3 regions of the Micromonospora sp. NPDC005172 genome follow, and region 1 is predicted to be linked to each of the others. Evidence: riboswitches for the same ligand, from Rfam matches in the RefSeq annotation. Region 1 holds a riboswitch; each other region holds the start of a gene.
The links. Region 1 has a riboswitch for S-adenosylmethionine ahead of thrC (threonine synthase). Riboswitches for the same ligand answer to the same signal wherever they lie in the genome.
Positions count from the first base shown of each region.

Region 2: another riboswitch for S-adenosylmethionine. It lies ahead of ABZV06_RS22040 (aminotransferase class V-fold PLP-dependent enzyme); the one in region 1 lies ahead of thrC (threonine synthase).
Region 3: another riboswitch for S-adenosylmethionine. It lies ahead of ABZV06_RS26365 (ABC transporter substrate-binding protein); the one in region 1 lies ahead of thrC (threonine synthase).

Region 1 is NZ_JBEXIL010000020.1:851-7,172, forward strand. It holds gene paaN (phenylacetic acid degradation protein PaaN) at 1-996, opposite strand, end outside; gene ABZV06_RS16115 (GNAT family N-acetyltransferase) at 1,048-2,067, opposite strand; gene thrC (threonine synthase) at 2,304-3,590, opposite strand; SAM riboswitch class I at 3,601-3,736, opposite strand; gene ABZV06_RS16125 (DMT family transporter) at 3,804-4,772, opposite strand; gene ABZV06_RS16130 (metalloregulator ArsR/SmtB family transcription factor) at 4,862-5,167, shown strand; gene ABZV06_RS16135 (DoxX family protein) at 5,238-5,681, opposite strand; gene ABZV06_RS16140 (GntR family transcriptional regulator) at 5,953-6,195, opposite strand.
Region 2 is NZ_JBEXIL010000034.1:12,486-18,807, forward strand. It holds gene ABZV06_RS22025 (DUF4031 domain-containing protein) at 1-203, shown strand, start outside; gene ABZV06_RS22030 (metal-dependent phosphohydrolase) at 181-831, opposite strand; gene ABZV06_RS22035 (FUSC family protein) at 939-2,174, shown strand; gene ABZV06_RS22040 (aminotransferase class V-fold PLP-dependent enzyme) at 2,184-3,452, opposite strand; SAM riboswitch class IV at 3,500-3,620, opposite strand; gene ABZV06_RS22045 (PrsW family intramembrane metalloprotease) at 3,644-5,122, shown strand; gene ABZV06_RS22050 (hypothetical protein) at 5,141-5,308, opposite strand; gene ABZV06_RS22055 (co-chaperone GroES) at 5,391-5,729, opposite strand; gene ABZV06_RS22060 (AI-2E family transporter) at 5,888-6,322, shown strand, end outside.
Region 3 is NZ_JBEXIL010000050.1:33,183-39,504, reverse strand. It holds gene ABZV06_RS26370 (amino acid transporter) at 1-666, shown strand, start outside; SAM riboswitch class IV at 753-864, shown strand; gene ABZV06_RS26365 (ABC transporter substrate-binding protein) at 1,217-2,044, shown strand; gene ABZV06_RS26360 (amino acid ABC transporter permease) at 2,090-2,869, shown strand; gene ABZV06_RS26355 (amino acid ABC transporter ATP-binding protein) at 2,866-3,612, shown strand; gene ABZV06_RS26350 (hypothetical protein) at 3,640-4,938, opposite strand; gene ABZV06_RS26345 (Na+/H+ antiporter) at 5,074-6,322, opposite strand, start outside.

The sequences.
Region 1 (6,322 bases):
GTTGCGGCACATGCCGGTGAAGTCGTCGGTGGAGTCGATCACCACGGTGTTGAGGCCGGCCTTCTCGGTGTAGACCGACGCCTGCCGGGCGTGCGTCTCCAGCCAGTCGCCGTACTCGGTGGAGCCGGTGAAGTCGACAATCTTGACGGACCGGTGCAGCGCCAGGTCGCTGGCGAGCTTCTCGCCCGGCGCCTCGGCGGCCAGCAGGATCAGGTTCGGGTCGAAGCCGGCCTCCGCGAGGACCTCCCGCGCGTACTTCACGGTGATCGCGAGCGGCAGCACCGCGCGCGGGTGTGGCTTCACGATCACCGGGTTGCCGGTGACCAGCGAGGCGAACAGCCCGGGGTACGAGTTCCACGTCGGGAAGGTGTTGCACCCGATCACCAGCGCCACACCACGGGGGACCACGTGGAACGTCTTGGTCATCCGCAGCGGGTCGCCCTTGCCGGCGGCCTTCTCCCAACCGGCGGTGCCCGGGTGCCGGGTCATCTCGGCGTACGCGTACGCCAGCGCCTCCAGCGCCCGGTCCAGCGCGTGCGCGCCGCCGGCCTGGAACGCCATCACGAACGCCTGCCCGCTGGTGAACTGCACCGCGTTGGCCAGCTCGAAGATGTGCTTGTGCAGCCGGTCGAGGATTTCCAGGCAGACACCCACCCGGGCCTGCGGACCGGCGTCGCGCCACGCCGGCAGCGCGGCGGAGGCGGCGGTGACCAGCTCGTCGGTGCCGGCGTGCGGGTACCGCACCGCCAGGTCGACCCCGAACGGGCTCGTCTCGGTGGCGATCCGCCCGCCAGCGCCGGGCTGATCGAGCGGAAAGTCACCACCGAGGTACGCCTCGAAGGCGGCCTTGCCGTCGGCGGCGGCGGTCTCGCCGTACACGCGGGGGCTGGGGGACTCGGGATAGGCGGACCAGTAGCCCCGCTCCGTGATCGCGGTCAGCGCACGGTTGAGGGTGTCGGCGTGCCTGTCGTACAGGGAATGCGGGGTCTCCGTCATGCCCGCCATCATGCAACAGCCCGGTCGGCGAGCAGTAGGGGCGGATACCCGTCAGAGGGTGAGCTGCCAGTTGTCCCAGGCGTCCACCGGGCGGAAGCCGAGCTGCTCGTTGATCGCCACCATGTAGCTGTTGCTGGCCGCGTTCCAGGTGTCGACGACGCGTACCGCGGGCTCGTGGGTGAGCAGATGGTGCAGGTTCTCCGCCTTGGCGATGAGGCCCAGCCGGTGGCCACGGTGGGTCGGGTCGACGATGGTGATCTGCTGGAACGCGTGCCAGTCGACGGAGGCGCCCACGTCGAGCAGGGTCCAGGCGACCAGCCGGCCCGACGCCTCGTGCAGCATCCCGAGGTGGTAGCGCCGCCTACCCCGGGCGTCCAGGGCGCGCTCGTTGCCCCGGATGCGCTCGGCGTCGACCTGTTCCGGTTCCCACTGCACGTCGCCCAGCGGCGCGTCCGTCATGAGCCGGCCGTCCAGGTAGGCGACGTCCGCGACGTACTCGGGTGGGGTGGTGCCCTGCCAGGAGACGGACCGGTAGCCCTCGGCGTGGGGCTGCGCGTCGGCCAGGGCCGCCCGCAGCGCGAGCCGGTCGATGTCGGCGATGGTCAGCCGGCGACGCACCTCGGCCAGCGCGGAGTGCGCGCCCATCGCGGCGGCGAACGCGTGACCCGCCACCGGTCGGGCCGGACCGCCGGGCAGCGCGGAGACCGTCATCGCCGTCACCCGTTTGCGGTCGTGCTGGCGCAGCAGGCGTACCCCGTACTCGTGCAGGGCCCGGCCGACACCACGACGCCGCAGGTCCGGATGGACCTTCAGCTCGGCGGTGGCGTTGTCGGTGTTGTCGAGCTGCGGCAGGTCGAGCTGGAGGTAACCGGCGGGCGTACCGTCCAGGCGGGCCAGCGCCCAGAGCGAGCGGGTGCCGGGCATCGGGGCGTGGAAGAACCCGTCGAAGCGTTGCCGGCAGGACGGTGGGAAGTCGGGCAGGTCGGCCTCGGTGGCCGCCGCTCCGATCCGGTACGCCTCGTCGACCGCGGCCCGGTCGGTGCCGTCGAACGGCACGATCGTGATGCTCATGCCGGTGAGCCTGACAGCCGCAAAAGCGACAGGGCCAGCGATTATTCGCTGGCCCTGTCGGACGTGGTCGGGAGGGGCATTCGCACAACGCCTCCGGCGTTGGGTCGCAAGAACTTCAAAAGTCTTCGGCGAAATGCCCTCCCGCACGGAGCATCTTGCGCCGTCCGGTTCCTGCCGTCAAGTCCTGAGCGGCGGGTTTTCCACACTCACAGCGAAAACCCAGTCACCGGGCGGATTCAGCCCAGAAGCCCCGCGTCCCGGGCGGCACGCAGGGACGGCTTGATGTGGTGGGTCGGCCCGACCTGTGCGGCCACGGCGTCGATGGTCTTCAGACCCTCGCCGGTGTTGAAGACGACCGTCTCCGCCGTCGGGTCGAGCCGGCCGGACTCGACCAGCTTGCGCAACACTGCCGCGGTCACGCCGCCCGCCGTCTCGGCGAAGACCCCGGTGGTACGGGCCAGGTCGCGGATGCCGGCGCGGATCTCGTCGTCGTCGGCGTACTCCATCCAGCCACCGGTGCGACGCACCGCCTCCAGTGCGTAGAGGCCGGCGGCCGGGTCACCGATGTTGAGCGACTTGGCGATGCCGGTGGGCTTGACCGGGATGATCGTGTCCGTGTCGGCGTGCAGGGCCGTGGCGATCGGGTTGCAGCCGGCCGACTGCGCGCCGAAGACCTTCCAGCCGCCGGCCGGCGCGTCGACCAGGCCGATCTCGACCAGCTCGGAGAACGCCTTGTCAATCTTGGTGAGCAGTTCGCCGCTGGCCATCGGGATCACCACCTGGGCGGGAATCCGCCAGCCCAGCTGCTCGGCCACCTCGTAGCCGAGGGTCTTGGAACCCTCCGCGTAGTACGGGCGGACGTTCACGTTGACGAAGGCCGTGTCCTCGAACTCGTCGGTCTCCACCAGCTCACCGCAGAGCCGGTTGACGTCGTCGTAGGAGCCGTCGATGGCGACCAGTTCGCCGCCGTACACGGCGGTGGTGATGACCTTGCCCTGCTCCAGGTCGGAGGGGATGAAGACGATCGAGGGCACGCCGGCGCGGGCGGCGTGCGCGGCCACCGAGTTGGCCAGGTTGCCGGTGGACGCGCAGGCGAACCGGGTGAACCCGAGCGCCTTGGCGGCGGTCAACGCCACCGAGACGACCCGGTCCTTGAACGAGTGGGTCGGGTTGGCGCTGTCGTCCTTGACCCAGAGCGGCGCGGTGATGCCCAACTCGGCGGCGAGGTGCGGGGCCGCCACCAGCGGGGTCAGCCCCGGGTCGAGGGTGACCCGGGTGGCCGGGTCCTGCCCGGCGGGCAGCAGCGCGGCGTACCGCCAGATGTTGTCCGGCCCGGCCTCGATCTGCTCGCGGGTCACGGTGGCCAGCGCGGCGGTGTCGTAGTCGACTTCCAGCGGGCCGAAACACTCGTAGCAGGCGTGCTGGGCGGCGAGCGGGTAGCGGGCCGAACAGGCGCGGCAGACGAGGGCACGGGCGGGGCTGGCGGAGGTGTCGATGCCGGAGGCGGCGAGCGTCGACGTCATGTCGAGGGTCCTCTCATCTTTCCCCGCATCGCACGGTGCGGCGGGGACGGAATTGGCACCTGCCCCGCGGGTCGCTCAGCGGTGAGCGCGCGGGGTGGTTGCCGGGGCGTCGTCGGGCCGTATCCCTCAGCCCCTCTGGATGAGGTATGCAGTTGTGCCGTCGAGTCTAGGCAACGTTGCCCGGCGCCTCCACCGGGCATCCCAGCCAGTGGGTCAGCGGTGCGCCACCGCCACTGGGTCGACCACCGCGCCGGGGTCGGTGACCGCCGTCGGCCGGGGCGGCGGCGAGGGCCGGGGACGGGTCCGCGCGGCGAGGTTCGCGGCGACCAGCGCGGCGATGGTGATCGCCGCCCCGACCAGCTCGACCGTCTCCGGACGGTAGCCACGGGCGATCTGCACGACGAAGGTGGTCACCGGGACCAGGTTCATGAACAGGGCCGCGTTGGCGGCGCCCAGCCGCTGCACACCGGTGTTCCAGGCCAGCACCGCGACGACTGCGGCGACGAGCACGGCGTACGCCAGTTGCGGGGTGATCGCCACGAGGTCCGCGGCCGCCGGCGCGTGCTGCCACCCGACGGCGTCGGCGCCGATGCTCGCGGCCAGCATGGCGGCCGTGCCGGCGAGCGCGGTCAGCGTGGTGAAACGCAGCGGCGACCAGGCGCCGAACCGGGTCGCGCCGTGGGTGTAGATGGCCCAGCCGAGCACCGCGCCGATCATCATGAGGCCGCCGAGACCGAACTGGCCGAGCCCGGCCAGGCTCCCGCGGGTGATCACCAGGCCGACTCCGAGGAGCGCCACCAGGGAGAGGGCCAGCAGGAAGGGCTTCGGTCGTACGCCGTCCCGGGCCCACCGCACCAGTTGGGTGATGATCGGGGTGGTCGCCACGAAGAGGGAGACCTGCTGCGGGGCGGCGTGTTCGAGAGCCAGGTTGGTGAGCAGGTTGAAACCGGCGAAGCCGACGACGCCCAGCACCATTACCTCGGCTCCCCGACCGCCGAGCCGCAGCGCGGCCGACCCCTCGCGGAGCAGCAGGATGCCGACCAGGATGACGGCGGCGAACAGATAGCGGGCGGTGGTCAGGTTGAGCGGGTCGACAGTGGTCAGCGCGGTGGCCAGGATCGGGAACATCGCACCCCAGGCGAGCGCGGCGAGCAATGGGTAGGCGGCGGCGCGGGATCGCATCGTCAGCTCCTGTTCGAGTATCTTCGAACCAACGACACCGACCATAGGGTGTTGTTCGATCGTTGTCGAACAAGGGTTAGACTGGTCACATGGAGCTGCACGAACCCGACCTGACCGCCGTACCGGTCACCGCCGTGCTGGCCGCACTCGCCGACGACGTGCGGTTGCAGATCGTCCGGGCGCTCGCCGACGGCGGTGAGGCCGCCTGCGGCAGCTTCGACTTCGGCGTCTCCAAGGCGACCCGCAGCCACCACCTCAAGGTGCTGCGCGAGGCCGGCCTGACCCGCACCCGGGCCGCCGGCACGAGCCGCCTGGTCCGACTGCGCCGCGACGAGGTGGACACGCTCTACCCCGGCCTCCTGGACGCGGTCCTCACATCCCGACCGACGGCCTGACCCCTGCACCCACGCGCGCGTCGCCGGAGCCGATTCGCCTAGGCTCCGGCGACGCGCAGTGAGCGTGCGGTCAGGCGTTCACCGGGCTGGGCTCGGCCATCGACGGCACCTGGACGCGCCGCTTGAAGAGCAGCGCGTCGAGCGCCCACGGGCCCGACCCGAGCGCCGCGACCAGCAGGAACGACCAGCAGAAGAGGGCCGCCTGCTCACCGCCGTTGTACAGCGGCAGCAGGCCGTCCGGCTGGTGCACGACGAAGTAGGCGTACGCCATCGAGCCGGACGCGAGAAGCGCGGCTGGTCGGGCGAAGAGTCCGACCAGCACCAGCGCGCCGCAGATGAGCTGGATCAGGGCGGCCCACCAGCCCGGCCAGGTGCCGAGCGGTACCGCCTTGCCGGTCATCGGGTTGCCGCCGAACAACCCGAAGACCGACGAGAGGCCGTGCAGCGTGAACAGCAGGCCGATCACGATGCGGAACAGGGACAGGATCGGCCCGCCGAGCCGAGAGACGTTCATGGAGACCTCCATCGAAGGGAACAGATCTCTTCCATGGTGGGGCCTCAAGGCATCGATGTTAATAAGTTCTTTGCTAGTGGGAAAATCCCCGGCGGGAGAACCTGAGGCGCAATGCTGTAATTGCGACTTTGCCCTGATTTGACCGACACCCCAGTGACTCTCGCGCATTGGGAGCGCTCCCGAACCCTCAACGTACCGGCTGGCGTGGTGCCCGCACACCCTGTCGAGCTGCCCCGAATGTGGGGCAAGCGGCTACCGACCTACGCATTATTTAGCCGTCGGCCTCGTCAGAGTCTGGCTCGGGAACGAACACTCCCCGCCCCGGAGCGCCAACAACGACACCCCGATCGCGTAAGAGTGCCACCGAGCGAGCCGCAGTGGATACCGACACCGAGTACAGGTCACTGAGCTGCGCGTATGACGGAATCTTGGTACCTGGCCCGTACTCCCCGCTCCTGATCCGGGCGGCGATGTCAGCCGCGATGTCTGCATAGCTCAAAGGGATTGCGGGCATCGGTGTTCCTTCCGGGTTGGCAATCCCATCTGATCACGACACGAGTTCGCGCCTCAACAACTTGGTTGACCTATGTCACTAGGTGCAATAGCATGAAGGTGAGCCGTCCGGGTTGGCACCAGGGTTG
Region 2 (6,322 bases), on a different contig from region 1:
ACGCCGAGTTGCACGCCTTCGCGGAGGCGCTGGGCGCGCCCCGGCGCGGCTTCGACCGGGACCACTACGACATCCCTGCCGACCGGTTCGCGTCGGCGGTGTGGCTCGGTGCCCGGGTGGTGCCGAGCCGGGAGCTGGTCCGGTTGCTCCGCGACGCCGGTCTGCGTCGCCCGAAGCACCTCAGTGCGCCGTCGACCCGGTGAGAGTGGCCAGCTCCCGGCCCAGGTTGGCCCGGGCGGGCGCTTCCCACCGCGCGACGAGCGGCGGTAGCCGGAACAGCGTGGGTAGCTCCAGTAGCCCGGTGAGCACGGCGGCCCGTCCGCTCCGGAAGGCCGGCTCGGGCACGTGGGCGTACTCCCGTCGGATCGCCGCGGCATAGCGGTCGTAGGCGGCCGGCGGGCCGGCCAGCACGGCGAGGTCCGCGTCGCAGAGCAGGGCACCATCGGCGTCGTCCGGCGTGACCCGGTGCCCGGCGGTGAGCAGGACCAGCCGGCGGACCTCGGCGACGGCGGGCGCCGGCACCCCGAGCCCGGTGAGCAGACTCTCGGCCAGCGCCGCGCTGTCCCGTTCGTTGGCGTCGCCGGCGGCCCGTGGGTCGTAGACCGCGTCGTGGCACCAGGCCGCCAACCGGACCAGATCCGGCCGCCCGGCCAGCCCGGCGTGGCGGTCCACCACATCGAGGACGACGCCCAGGTGCGCGACGGTGTGGTAGTGCCGGTGCGGCTCCCCCCAGCGGGCGAGTAGCTGTTCACCGGCCCGGATGATGCGCTCGTCGGGTTTCGCACCGGCGGCGTGGGCCGCCGCCCGCCACCGGTCCAGCAGATCCGCCACCGCCCGAGTCTGCCGCATCCGCTCGCGCGGCACGCGCACGGGAGGATTCAGCGGCCCTGCCACGGGTAGTCGCGCCCATGGCGGCGGCCCGGGACAAGAGACCTCCGATGGTGCGGCGTGCCCCGCTGCGCGATGGACTGGTGGATGTCGACGGGGCGCGGATCGCGGAGGCCACCGAGCAGCTCCGGCACCGCGGCCGGGCCACCCTGCACGACCGGCTGCACCGGGTACGGATGGCCGGTGGGCTGGCCGTGCAGGCTGGTCTGGCCGCCGGCCTGGCGTACCTCGTCTCGCACAAGGTGCTCGGCAATCCGCAGCCGGTCTTCGCGCCGATCTCCGCCGTCGGCACGCTGGCCGCGTCGGTGGGCCAGCGCTTCCGCCGGACCGTGGAGCTGATCGTCGGTGTGGGCGTCGGGGTATTCGTCGGTGACCTGCTGATCTACTTCCTCGGCACCGGCGCGTGGCAGCTCGGCCTGGTGGTCACCGTGGCGATCCTGCTCACCATCTTCGCCGGCGCGAGCGTGGCCATCGTCATCCAGGCGGCGGCCACGGCGGTGCTGATCGTGACGCTGAGCCCGTCGACCCAGAACCTGGAGATCCCCCGCTTCGTCGACGCGTTCCTCGGCGGCGGGGTCGCCCTGCTGGTGACGGCTGTGCTGCTGCCGCTGAACCCGCTCCGAGTGATCAACCGGGCCGCCCGGCCGGCGCTGGACCTGCTCGCGGCGCAACTCGACGCCACCGCCGACGGATTGCGCGCGCGGGATCGCGCCGGCATCCAGCGGGCGCTGGAACGGCTGCGCAACAACAAGGACGAGCTGGCGACCCTGTCCGAGGCGATCGAGGGGGCGAAGGAGACGGCCACCCTGTCACCGGCCCGCTGGCACCGTCGCAGCGAACTCACCCACTACGCGGAGGCGGCCGACCCGATCGACCGCGCGATGCGCAACTCCGGCACGCTGATCCGCCGGTCCGTCACCCTGATCGAGGACGACGAGCCGGTGCCCGAGACCATGCCGGACGCGATCGGCCACCTCGCCGAGTCGGTCCGGCTGCTCAAGCACGAGTTCGCGGTGGGTGAGGAGCCGCAGCAGGCGCGGGAGCGGTCGCTGCGGGCCGTCAGCGAGGCCGGGCGGGCGTACGGCGCAGGGGTCGGCTTCTCCGGCAGCGTCGTGGTCGCCCAGATCCGTACCACGGCCAGTGACCTGCTGGTGGCCTCCGGGATCGAGCAGGAGGAGGCGAACCGCTGCATCCGGATCTCCTTCGGGGAACAGGAGCGGCCGGTCGGCGAACCGGCCGAGCCGGGCGAGGCGCCGAAACCACCCACCGCCCCGCCGGTCGGCTGAGCACGGGGCTCAGGCCAGCTCGGCGAGCGCCGCGAGCAGCCGGTCGACCTGGGCGGCGGTGCTGCCCAGACCGATGCTGGCGCGCAGCGCGGTCGCTGGAAGATCCCTTCGGCCGGTACGCGCGGCAGCCTCGCCGAGCAGCCGCCGGGCCAGCGGATGGGCACAGAACAACCCGTCGCGTACGCCGATCCGGTGCTCGGAGGCGAGCCGCGCGGCTACCGTCGCGGAGTCCTGACCGGCGACCACGAACGACACGATGCCGACCCGGGGCGCGTCCGCGTCGAAGGTCCGCAGCTCCACCACGTGCGGCAGGGCGGCGAGGCCGTCGCGCAGCCGAGCCAGCAACGCCTGCTCACGGGCGTGCAGCGCGACCCGGTCGGCGTCGGCCAGCGCCGCGCACACCGCCGCCAGCGCCACCGCGCCCAACAGGTTCGGGGTGCCGGCCTCGTGCCGGGCCGGGCCGGTCGCCCAGGTCACGTCATGGGTGGCCGGCCCGACGTTGCTGGTGGCACCGCCGCCGACGAGGTACGGCGGGGCGGCGTCCAGCCAGTCCGCCCGGCCGACGAGCACACCCGCGCCGAACGGGGCGTACAGCTTGTGGCCGGAGACGGCCAGGTAGTCCACGTCGAGCGCGTGCAGGTCGACCGGGGCGTGTGGGGCGAGCTGCGCGGCGTCGAGGACGATCCGGGCGCCGTGCCGGTGGGCCACCCGGGCCAGCTCGGCGACCGGCCACAGCTCACCCGTCACGTTGCTCGCCCCGGTGACCGCGACCAGCACCGGCAGCGTGGGGTTGCTGTCGCGGCGCAGCTCGGTCAGGGCGGCGGCGAGAGCGCGTACCGCCCCGGCCGGGTCGGCGGGCACCGGCAGGCGTACCGAGCCGCGCGGCCAGGGCAGCAGGTTCGCGTGGTGCTCACCGGCGAAGGTGACCACAGTCGTGCCAGCGGGCAACGACCGGGCCAACAGGTTGAGGGCGTCGGTGGTGTTCCGAGTGAAGATCACGTGGTCGTCGGCACGCGCGCCGAAGAAGTCGCCGACCGTCTGCCGGGCCCGCTCGTACGCCAGGGTGCAGCGCCGCGACAGCGCTCCCGCGCCCCGGTGCACGCTGGCGTACCAGGGGAGCAGTTCGGTGACCGCGTCGGCCGCGGCCCGCGCGCACGGCGCGGTGGCCGCGTAGTCGAGGTTGATCTCGCCGGGTACGCCGAGCACGTCGAGCGCCGCCGACGGCGCGGACGCGACGGCGGGCAGGCTGGGCAGCGAGGGTACGAGAGTGACGGACACGCCGGAACCTCCGGGGTCAGGGACCCCGGGTGTGCCTGTCGGGACGGGGTCCGCGCTTGCCCAGCACGCCGATCGGGCTGGGCCCGGTCATCACCCGGGGCACCCCACCGCGAACTCGACGAGGGTTGCCGGCCAGCAAGCCGGGGCTTGACGCTGGCGCTCGTGACCTGCCGGCAGCATAGCGGCTGTGGATGCGCCCGGACCAGCCGGCGGCGGATGGCTACGCTGACCGCATGGCCGACACCCCGCCCGGTGCACCCCTGCCGTCGCCGCCGCACACGCCCGCGGCCCCGCCCGCCGGCTCGTCACCCGGGATGCCGCCGCGCCGCTTCGGCTGGGTGCGGTTCCTGGTGCTGGCCGGGGTGGTGCTGCTCATCGCCGCGTGCGCGGTCTTCATGGTGTTCACCCTCGGCCAGTCGCTGGGCGTACAGGCGCTGCTGGTCGGGGTGGTCGCCGCGATCCTGCCGGTGCCGGTGCTCGTCGCCTGCTTCCTCTGGCTCGACCGTTACGAACCGGAACCCCTGAAATATCTGATCTTCTGCTTCGCCTGGGGCGCGTTCGTCTCCACGGCCGCCTCGCTGAACGTGAACGAGTTCGCCGCCGGACGCTTCGCGGACTGGGGACTGCCGGATGCGCTGACCGGCGTGCTGGTGGCACCGTTCATCGAGGAGCTGACCAAGGCCCTCGGCCCGATCCTGCTGCTGATCTTCCGCCGCCGGGAGTGGTCCGGGATCACCGACGGCCTGGTCTACTGCGGGCTCTCCGCAGTCGGCTTCGCCATGGTGGAGAACATCCTCTACCTGGGCGGATACGGCTACGCGGCCGGTGCCGACCGGTACGGTCCGGCGACCGGTACCCAGCAGGTGATCGCCATCTTCATCGTGCGGATCCTCCTCTTCGGGTTCGCCCATCCCCTCTTCACCTCGATGACCGGTGTCGGCCTCGGGGTGGCCTCCCGTACCGCCGACCGGCGTGTCCGGGTGCTGGCCCCGATCGCCGGCCTGCTGCTGGCGATGATGCTGCACGGGACGTGGAACCTGCTGCCGACGCTGACCCAGGCCACCGGCGAGGCAGTGATCATGCTGTACGGCTTCCTGGGCCTGATGGTGCCGGTGTTCTTCGGCGTGGTCGGGCTGGCCGTGTGGTTGCGCGCCTGGGAGGGACGGCTCACCGAGCGGACGCTGCCCGACTACGTACGCGCCGGCTGGTTGAGCCCGCCCGAGGTGGCCGCTCTGAGCAGCCTGGGTCGTCGGCACGCCGCCCGGAGCTGGGCGCGCCGCGTCGCCGGGGACGCCGGGGCGCGGGCGATGCGCGGATACCAGCTCGCGGCGACCCGGCTGGCCCTGCTGCGCGACGGGACGCTGCGCGGTCTCGACCGCAAACCGGCCGACCGGGAGCGGACCGCCGTCGAGGAACGTCAACTGCTGGAGGCGATCACGGCGTACCGGTCGTACTTCGTGGGCCGCGATCCGCAGGCCCCGGCCGGCGTCTGGGACGGCAGCCAGTACCACCTGCGCTTCCCGGACGGTACGCGGCGATCGGTCGCCGCGCCCGACGAGCCGGTGGTGCCCATCCCGGTGGTGCTCGCCCCGCCGCCCCCGGTCAACCACCCGCCGGCCGGCTGGCATGAACTACGCCCCGCCGCGCCGTGGCCGCACGGTCACGCCTGAGCGCGGCCGGGCGGCGGGTCAGGTCATCAGCGTGGTGAGGAAGTCGCCGAGCCCCTGGGCCATCGCCATGAGCGCGACCCCGATCCCCTTGAACAACTGCGCGGCACCGTCCGGGCGGAACGCCATGAAGTAGATCAGGAACGCGACGCTGCCCCAGGTCAGCAGCTTCTTGACGAATACCGGCATCGTCCCTCCCCAGGGCCACGGTCGCCGGCTGGCTTCCCGTCGTACGCGCCGACAAACGGCGCGACCGCGCTCGGGGGGAGGTCTACAGGTAGAGGCCGGTGGAGTCGTTCTCCACCCGTACGGCGGCCACGGCGTGCACGTCGCGCTCGCGCAGCAGCACGTACCCGCGGCCGTGCAACTCGACCTCGGAACGCTCGTCCGGGTCGAAGAGCACCCGATCGCCGGAGACGATGGCGCGGACGTTCGGCCCCACACCCACGGCGGTCGCCCAAGCGAGGCGCTTGCCGACCGCGGCGGTCGCCGGGATGACGATGCCAGCGGTGGAGCGACGCTCGCCCTCGCTGCCGTCCATCCGCACCAGCACACGATCGTGCAGCAGGCGGATGGGCAGGCCGGAGTCGAGATCCTGGTCGGCGGTCACGGGGCAGACGCTACCGTGTCGCAGGTGACCGGCTGCCGGTGGTTACGCCCACGGCGATGCGGGCATTGTGTGGCGGAACTGCCCTACGGTGTCGGGAACGGACGTATGCTGTCCGACCTGTCGCCCTGGGCGGACGACTCTTCTGCCAGGAGGTGCGCTTGAGCCGCTTCGAGCAGGTACGCGGGCGGCTGCGCCGCGCCTACCAGTCAGGACAGAAGTCGGTGAGCATCGCTGAGCAGACCCCGGGCGACGCCCCGGAGACGCCGGGAGTGGCCTCGCCGGCCATCCCTGGGCCCGTCGCACCGGCGAAGGCCACGGTCGTCGGCGCGGAGCCTCCGGTGGACCTGCACAGCTCGACGTCCAGCCGGGACGACGCCGACGTGCCGCACGGCCTACGGATCGCCGCCGCCTGGTGCTGGCGGCTGATCGTGATCGGTGTGGTGGCCTGGGCGCTGCTCCGGATCGTCGGCACGGTCCGGATCGTGATCATCCCGTTGGCCATCGCGATGCTGCTCTCGGCACTGCTCGCGCCGGCCGTGGGCTGGCTGCTGCGCGCCCGGCTACCCCGTTCGATGGCGACGGCAGTGGTGCTG
Region 3 (6,322 bases), on a different contig from region 1:
CGGCGTCAGCGCGGTCGCGCGGTCGCGTTCGGGGTCATCGCCGTGGTGTTCGTCTACACCACCGTGGCGAACGTGGTGCAGCGTCCCGACGGTGTGAAGATCGCCGCCTGTTTCATCGGCGCGATGATCGTGGTGTCGGCGCTGTCACGCGTGCTGCGGGCGTTCGAGCTGCGGGTCGACCACGTCGAGCTCGACGAGGTGGCGACCGGCATGATCGACGAGCGCGCCGGACGTCGCATCCGCCTGATCGCGCACGAGCCGGAGCGCCGCGACCTGACGGAGTACCGCGACAAGCTGGCCCAGACCATGGCGGACAACGACTTCCCCGACGACAGCGACGTGATCTTCGTCGAGGTCCGGGTCACCGATCCGTCGGACTTCGAGACCGGATTGCTGGTGCGTGGCAGCGTGGCGCACGACCGCTTCCCGGTGCTCAGCCTGGCCAGTTCCTCGGTGCCCAACGCGCTGGCCGCGCTGCTGCTGGAGATCCGCGACCGCAGCGCGCGACGCCCGCACATCTACTTCGAGTGGACCGAGGGCGGCCCGGCCCGCAACGTGCTGCGCTACCTGGCGTTCGGGCAGGGCGAGATCGCCTCGGTCACCCGGGAGATCCTGCGCCGCCAGGAGCCGGACCAGACGCGCCGGCCGCACGTGCACGCAGGTTGACCTGCTCGTCGGGCGCAGGCCAGGGCTGGTGAGCGTGGTCATATCGGCTGGACGACCGACCGGTGGCTGCTGCTAGCCTCGGCGCAGGTCATGAGCGCCAGCGACAAGCCCCGGCTCGCTGGCCGGCAACCCTCCTCCGCGGTGGGGTGCCCCGGGTGAAGACCAGGCACCGGCAGGACGTCGGTGCAAGCGTGGCCTGGCACCCAGGTCAGCACCAAGACCCGGGAGACCTCATGCACATCCTCAGCCTCACGCCACCGGCCGTCCGGCGCATGCCGGCCCTGACCCGGCGTCGGCACGTGGACCTGATGCGAATGCGCAGCGCGGCGTGTACCGCCGCCTGAAGCGCTAACCCCTCCCCTCTCGCCCGCCTCCCGGGCACCCACCCATCCGCGCGACCCCTCGCGTCGATCATGAAGTTGTTGCCCGTCCGACCGGCGTGTCGGGGCAACAACTTCATGATCGACGGGGTCGACCTGTTCTTTTGGAGATGACTGTGCGTTTTCTTGGTCGATTTGTTGTTGTTGGCGCGGTTCTTGTTGCTGGTGGGTTGAGTGGCTGCGGGGGTGGGGGTGGTGGCTCGGCGGCGGGTAGTGGTGGCAGCAACCCGTACGGTCTGGCGCAGCCGGGTGTGCTGCGGGCCGGCACGCTGACCGACGCGCCGCCCAACGTGTACCTCAAGGACGGTAAGTTCACCGGCTTCGACAACGACCTGCTGACCGCCGTGGCCGGCAAGCTCGGCCTGCGGGTCGAGTTCGTCGGTACCGACTTCTCCGCGCTGCTGTCCCAGGTCAACAACCACAAGTTCGACGTCGGCAGCTCCTCGATCACCATCACCGAGGCGCGCAAGAAAACCGTCGACTTCGGCAACGGGTACGACTTCGGCTACTTCGGCCTGGACGTCCCGGCCGGTTCACCGATCACCGGGTTCGACCAGCTCGCCGGCAAGCGGGTCGTGGTGGTGCAGGGCACGGTCCAGGACGACTACGCCACCGGCAAGCAGCTCGACCCGGTGCGTGTACCGGACTACAACGGCGCGATCAACCAGCTCAAGGCGGGCACCGCCGACGCCTGGATCGCACCGGCCGAGATCGGCGAGAAGTCGGCCGCCGACAGCAACGGCAAGATCACTGTGGCGGCCAAGGAGCTCAGCCCCGCCCCGACCGCGTACGCCGTCGCCAAGGATGGCGACAAGCTGCGCGAGGCGCTGAACAAGGGCCTCGACGAGGTGATCGCCGACGGCACGTGGAGCCGGTTGCAGGCCCAGTACTACCCGGGGCGACCGATCCCGGCCGACTTCACCCCGGGCAGCGGCAAGGCGGCGGCCCCGGCCACGCCGTCCGGGTCGGCGCAGCCGTCCGCCTCGACGGCGTCCTGAGCGACAAGCGGTGACGAGCGAGCGGGACGGTAGGAGAGGCGAACGATGGATCCGTTGAGCACCCTGTGGGAGACGTTCTTCGACGCCGACGCGATGCGCGAGGCGCTGCCCGAGATGCTGACCGTCGGGCTGCCCAACACCCTGATCCTGGCCGTCTCCGCCGCCCTGCTCGGCACGGTGCTGGGTCTGCTGCTGGCCGTGGCCGGCATCTCCCGTAGTCGGTGGCTGCGCTGGCCCGCGCGGGTCTACACCGACGTGTTCCGGGGGCTGCCGGCCGCGGCGACGATCCTGCTGATCGGCGTCGGGCTGGCCCCGCTGGGCATGCAGGTCTGGGGACCGGAACCGTACCCGCTGGGCATCCTCGCGCTGTCACTGATCGCCGCCGCGTACATCGGGGAGATTTTCCGCTCCGGCATCCAGTCGGTGGAGGCAGCGCAGTTGGAGGGCGCGCGGGCGCTCGGCTTCTCCTGGGCCGACGCGATGCGGCTGGTGATCATCCCGCAGGGCATCCGGCGGGTGCTGCCCGCCTGGGTCAACCAGCTCATCGCGCTGATCAAGGACTCCAGCCTGGTGTACTTCCTCGGTCTGGTGGCCAGCCAGCGGGAGTTGTTCCGCATCGGGCAGGACTACGCGGCCACCACCGGCAACGAGTCCGCGCTGCTGCTGGCGGGTCTGTTCTACCTGGCGTTGACCGTCCCGCTGACGCACGTCGTCAACGCGATCGACCGGCGGTTGCGCCACGGCCGGCCCACCACCGCACCCGCGGACGACGAGGACGAGGACGACCCAGAGCTGACTGGCATCCAGGAAGGAGACCGGCGATGACCACCACCGCGACCACCACCTCGGTCAGCGTCGACGCGCGTGACGTCCACCTGGCCTTCGGGTCGAATCGCGTGCTGCGCGGCGTCGACCTCAGCGTGCCGCGCGGCGCGACGGCCTGCGTGATCGGCCCGTCCGGTTCGGGCAAGTCCACTCTGCTGCGTACGCTCAACCGACTGATCGAGCCGGACCGGGGCGACGTCCTGCTGGACGGGCGCAGCGTGCTGCGCGACGACCCGGACGCGCTGCGCCAGCGGGTGGGCATGGTGTTCCAGCAGTTCAACCTCTTCCCGCACATGAGCGTGCTGCGCAACGTCACATTGGCGCTGCGTCGGCTCCGCAAACTCGGCGAGGACGAGGCTGTCCAGGTCGCCCGCGCGCAGTTGGAGCTGGTGGGGCTCGCCGGTAAGGCCGACGCCCGGCCCTCGCAGCTCTCCGGTGGTCAGCAGCAGCGGGTGGCGATCGCCCGGGCGTTGGCGCTGCGACCCGAGGTGATGCTCTTCGACGAAGCCACCTCGGCACTCGACCCGGAGCTGGTCAAGGGGGTCCTCGGGGTGATGGCCGACCTGTCCGCCGCCGGGATGACCATGGTGGTGGTCACGCACGAGATGGGCTTCGCCCGGCAGGTCGCCGACACCGTCGCCTTCATGGACCGGGGTGTCGTGCTGGAGGCCGGCCCGCCGGAGCAGATCTTCGAGGGAGCCGAGCATCCCCGGCTGCGTCGCTTCCTCGCCCAGGTGCTCTGAGCCCGTCGCCCAGGTGGCCGGCGGCGCTCAGCCGGCCTGGTGGCGCAGGTGTGCGGCGAACGCCTTCAGATCACCGAGCAGCTCCAGGATGGCGTTGCGGTAGGCGACCGACGCCCAGAGGTGCAGCTCCTCGTCGTCCAGTCCGCCGAACGCGAGCGACAGCGCCTTGCGTCGACGCCGGTCGAGCACCTTGTGCGGGCGGGCCAGGAGGTCGCCCTCGCGCCGCAACGCCTGGAGGTAGGCGGCCACCGCCTCCTGATAGTGCCGCCCGGCGACCCTCTCCAGCAGGGTGAACTCGAAGACGTTCAACGCCGCCTCGGAATCCCAGTAGGCGCTGTCGCGCACCGGCGCGCTCGCCACGTGCCGGCCCATGGCGTGGCGGGCCTCGTAGAGCAGCAGCACGCCCCGGCCGGTGGTGCTCAGCGGTCGGCGGGGTGCCGGCAGCCGCAGCGTCCGCACCGGCGCGGCCGCGGTCAGGTCCACCGCGCTGGCGTACGTCGGCATGCGCTGCGTCGCCGACGCCGACTCGGGCAGCAGGCAGGCCCGCTCCTGATACGGCACCGGACCCCGGCCGGGAGGCAGGGCGCGTACCGTCGCGTCGTGCAGCTCGCTGAGCGGCCGGTCGTCCGGGGCGCGGCCCGGTGGCAGCGTGAGCACGAGACCGTTGGCGCCGGGCACCGGCACGCCCAACACGCAGGAGTTGCGCAGGAACGCCCAGGTCGCCGCCGCCTCGCGAATGCCGCTCGCCACAGCCTGGGCGTCGGCGCGCCAGTCCTGGGCGATCCGTAGCCGTTGCGCCAGGTCGGCGGTCGCCGCGCCGTCGTGCGGATACAGCTCCCGAACGGCCCGGGGCAGCGACCCGGGGCGCAGCGCCAGCGGGTCGCCGGTGGGCGGGGGCGCGGCGTGCCTGGAGCAGTCGGCGTCGGAGTGCGGGTCACCGTCGACCGCGTGGCAGTCGCCCAACCAGCTCGCGCCGGGAGGACCGGCCGGACGGGCGAACGCCAGGTGAGGCAACCGGCCGGTACGCAGGACCGTCTCGTACTGCGGTCGGGCTCGCCCGGCACGCAGCACGTCCAGCGGCAGCACGGGTGCCAGCGTCACCACGGCGGTGAGGACGACGCAGTGCGGGCAGGCGTCGCGTACCCGGTAGCGACGGAGGTGGTCCAGACCGGGCTGCTCCCACTGGACACCGATGACGGCGTCGTCCTGCGCCATCAGATAGAGGAACTCGGTGGCGACACGCTCACGGGTGACCGAGGCCAGTTCGTCGAGGAACTGCCGTTCGGTGACCACCCTCGGGTCGGCCGCGCTCGCACCGGTGGCCATGGGCACCCCCTCACCGACCGAGCACATCGACGAACGCCGAAACGAGCTCCACCGTACCCGTCGACGACCTGGCCGAGCGCCCCGTTCCTGCGTGCGGCGGTGTCACGAATGCGTCAGGCCGGGAGCTGCCGCCGCTCAGTCGTTGGGTCCGCGCCCCAGCAGCCGGATCTCCTCGTTGTCCAGCGCCGACTGAAGCTCCTGGAGTACCAGGTCGTCGATCTCCCGGTTGTCGCGCAGCCGGGTCAGCTCCTGTCGCTTGTGGGCGAGGACGGCGAGACGCAGCCGGCGTTCCAGCCGACGTTCCTCGGCGGTTCGGCCGCCGGTCTCGTTGAGGTCCTCCAGGTGCCGCTGGTATTCGGCCCGCAGACGGTGGACGGACTCGTCCTCGGCGCCGACCTCGGCGGCGACCTGGGGCAGGGCGTCCAGGCCGGCCTGGGTCGCGCGTCGGCGGGCGTGTCGGGCCTCGTCGACGCGCTCGGGGTCGCCGGACAGCCCCGCCCAGCGCACCACCAGCGGCAGCGTGGTGCCCTGCACCAGCATGATCAGGACGATCACCAGCGCGGTGACGAAGATGATCAGATCTCGCTCGACCACCGGCCGCCCGGCGACCGTCATCGTCGGGACGGCCAGCGCGGCGGCGAGTGAGACGGCGCCCCGGAACCCGGACCAGCCCGCGACCGTGCCGACCCGCCAACTCGACGTGCCGCCCTCCTGCTCCGCCATCCGACGACGTCGTAGCCTCGCCGACTGCGCCGTGAGGTAGACGAAGCCGAGCCGGGTGACCACCACGGCGAGCGTGACCGCGAGCACGATCAGCACGGCCCGCGGCGGCGAGGTGCTGACGATGCCGCGCACCGCCCGGGGGATCTGCGTGCCGAGCAGCACGAACAGCCCACCGTTGATCAGGAACGTGGACAGGTCCCAGAACGCGTACGCCAGCACCCGCGACCGGGCGCGGATCACCCGTGGGCCGGCGTACGCGAGGACCAGACCGGCGACCACGACCGCCAGCACACCGCTGGCGTGCACCGCGCTGGCGAGCAGGAAGGCGCCGAACGGGGTCAGGACGCTCAGCGCGCCCTCGCGCAGCGGATCGTCGAGCCGCTTGCGGATCAACACCACGATGACGCCCACCAGCAGACCGGCGACCAGGCCGCCGAGGCTGGCCCCGACGAACTCCTCGCCGATGCCCAGCGCCCCCGGCTCCGCGCTCTGGGTGAGCAGGCCCACGGTCACCGCGAAGACCACCAGGGCGGTTCCGTCGTTGATCAGGCTCTCGGCGTGCAGGGTGGTGAGGAGCTTGCGGGGCAGCCGTTTGGCCAGACCGGTCACCGCGGCGGCGTCGGTCGGCGCGAGGACCGCGCCGAGCACCCAGGCGGCGGCG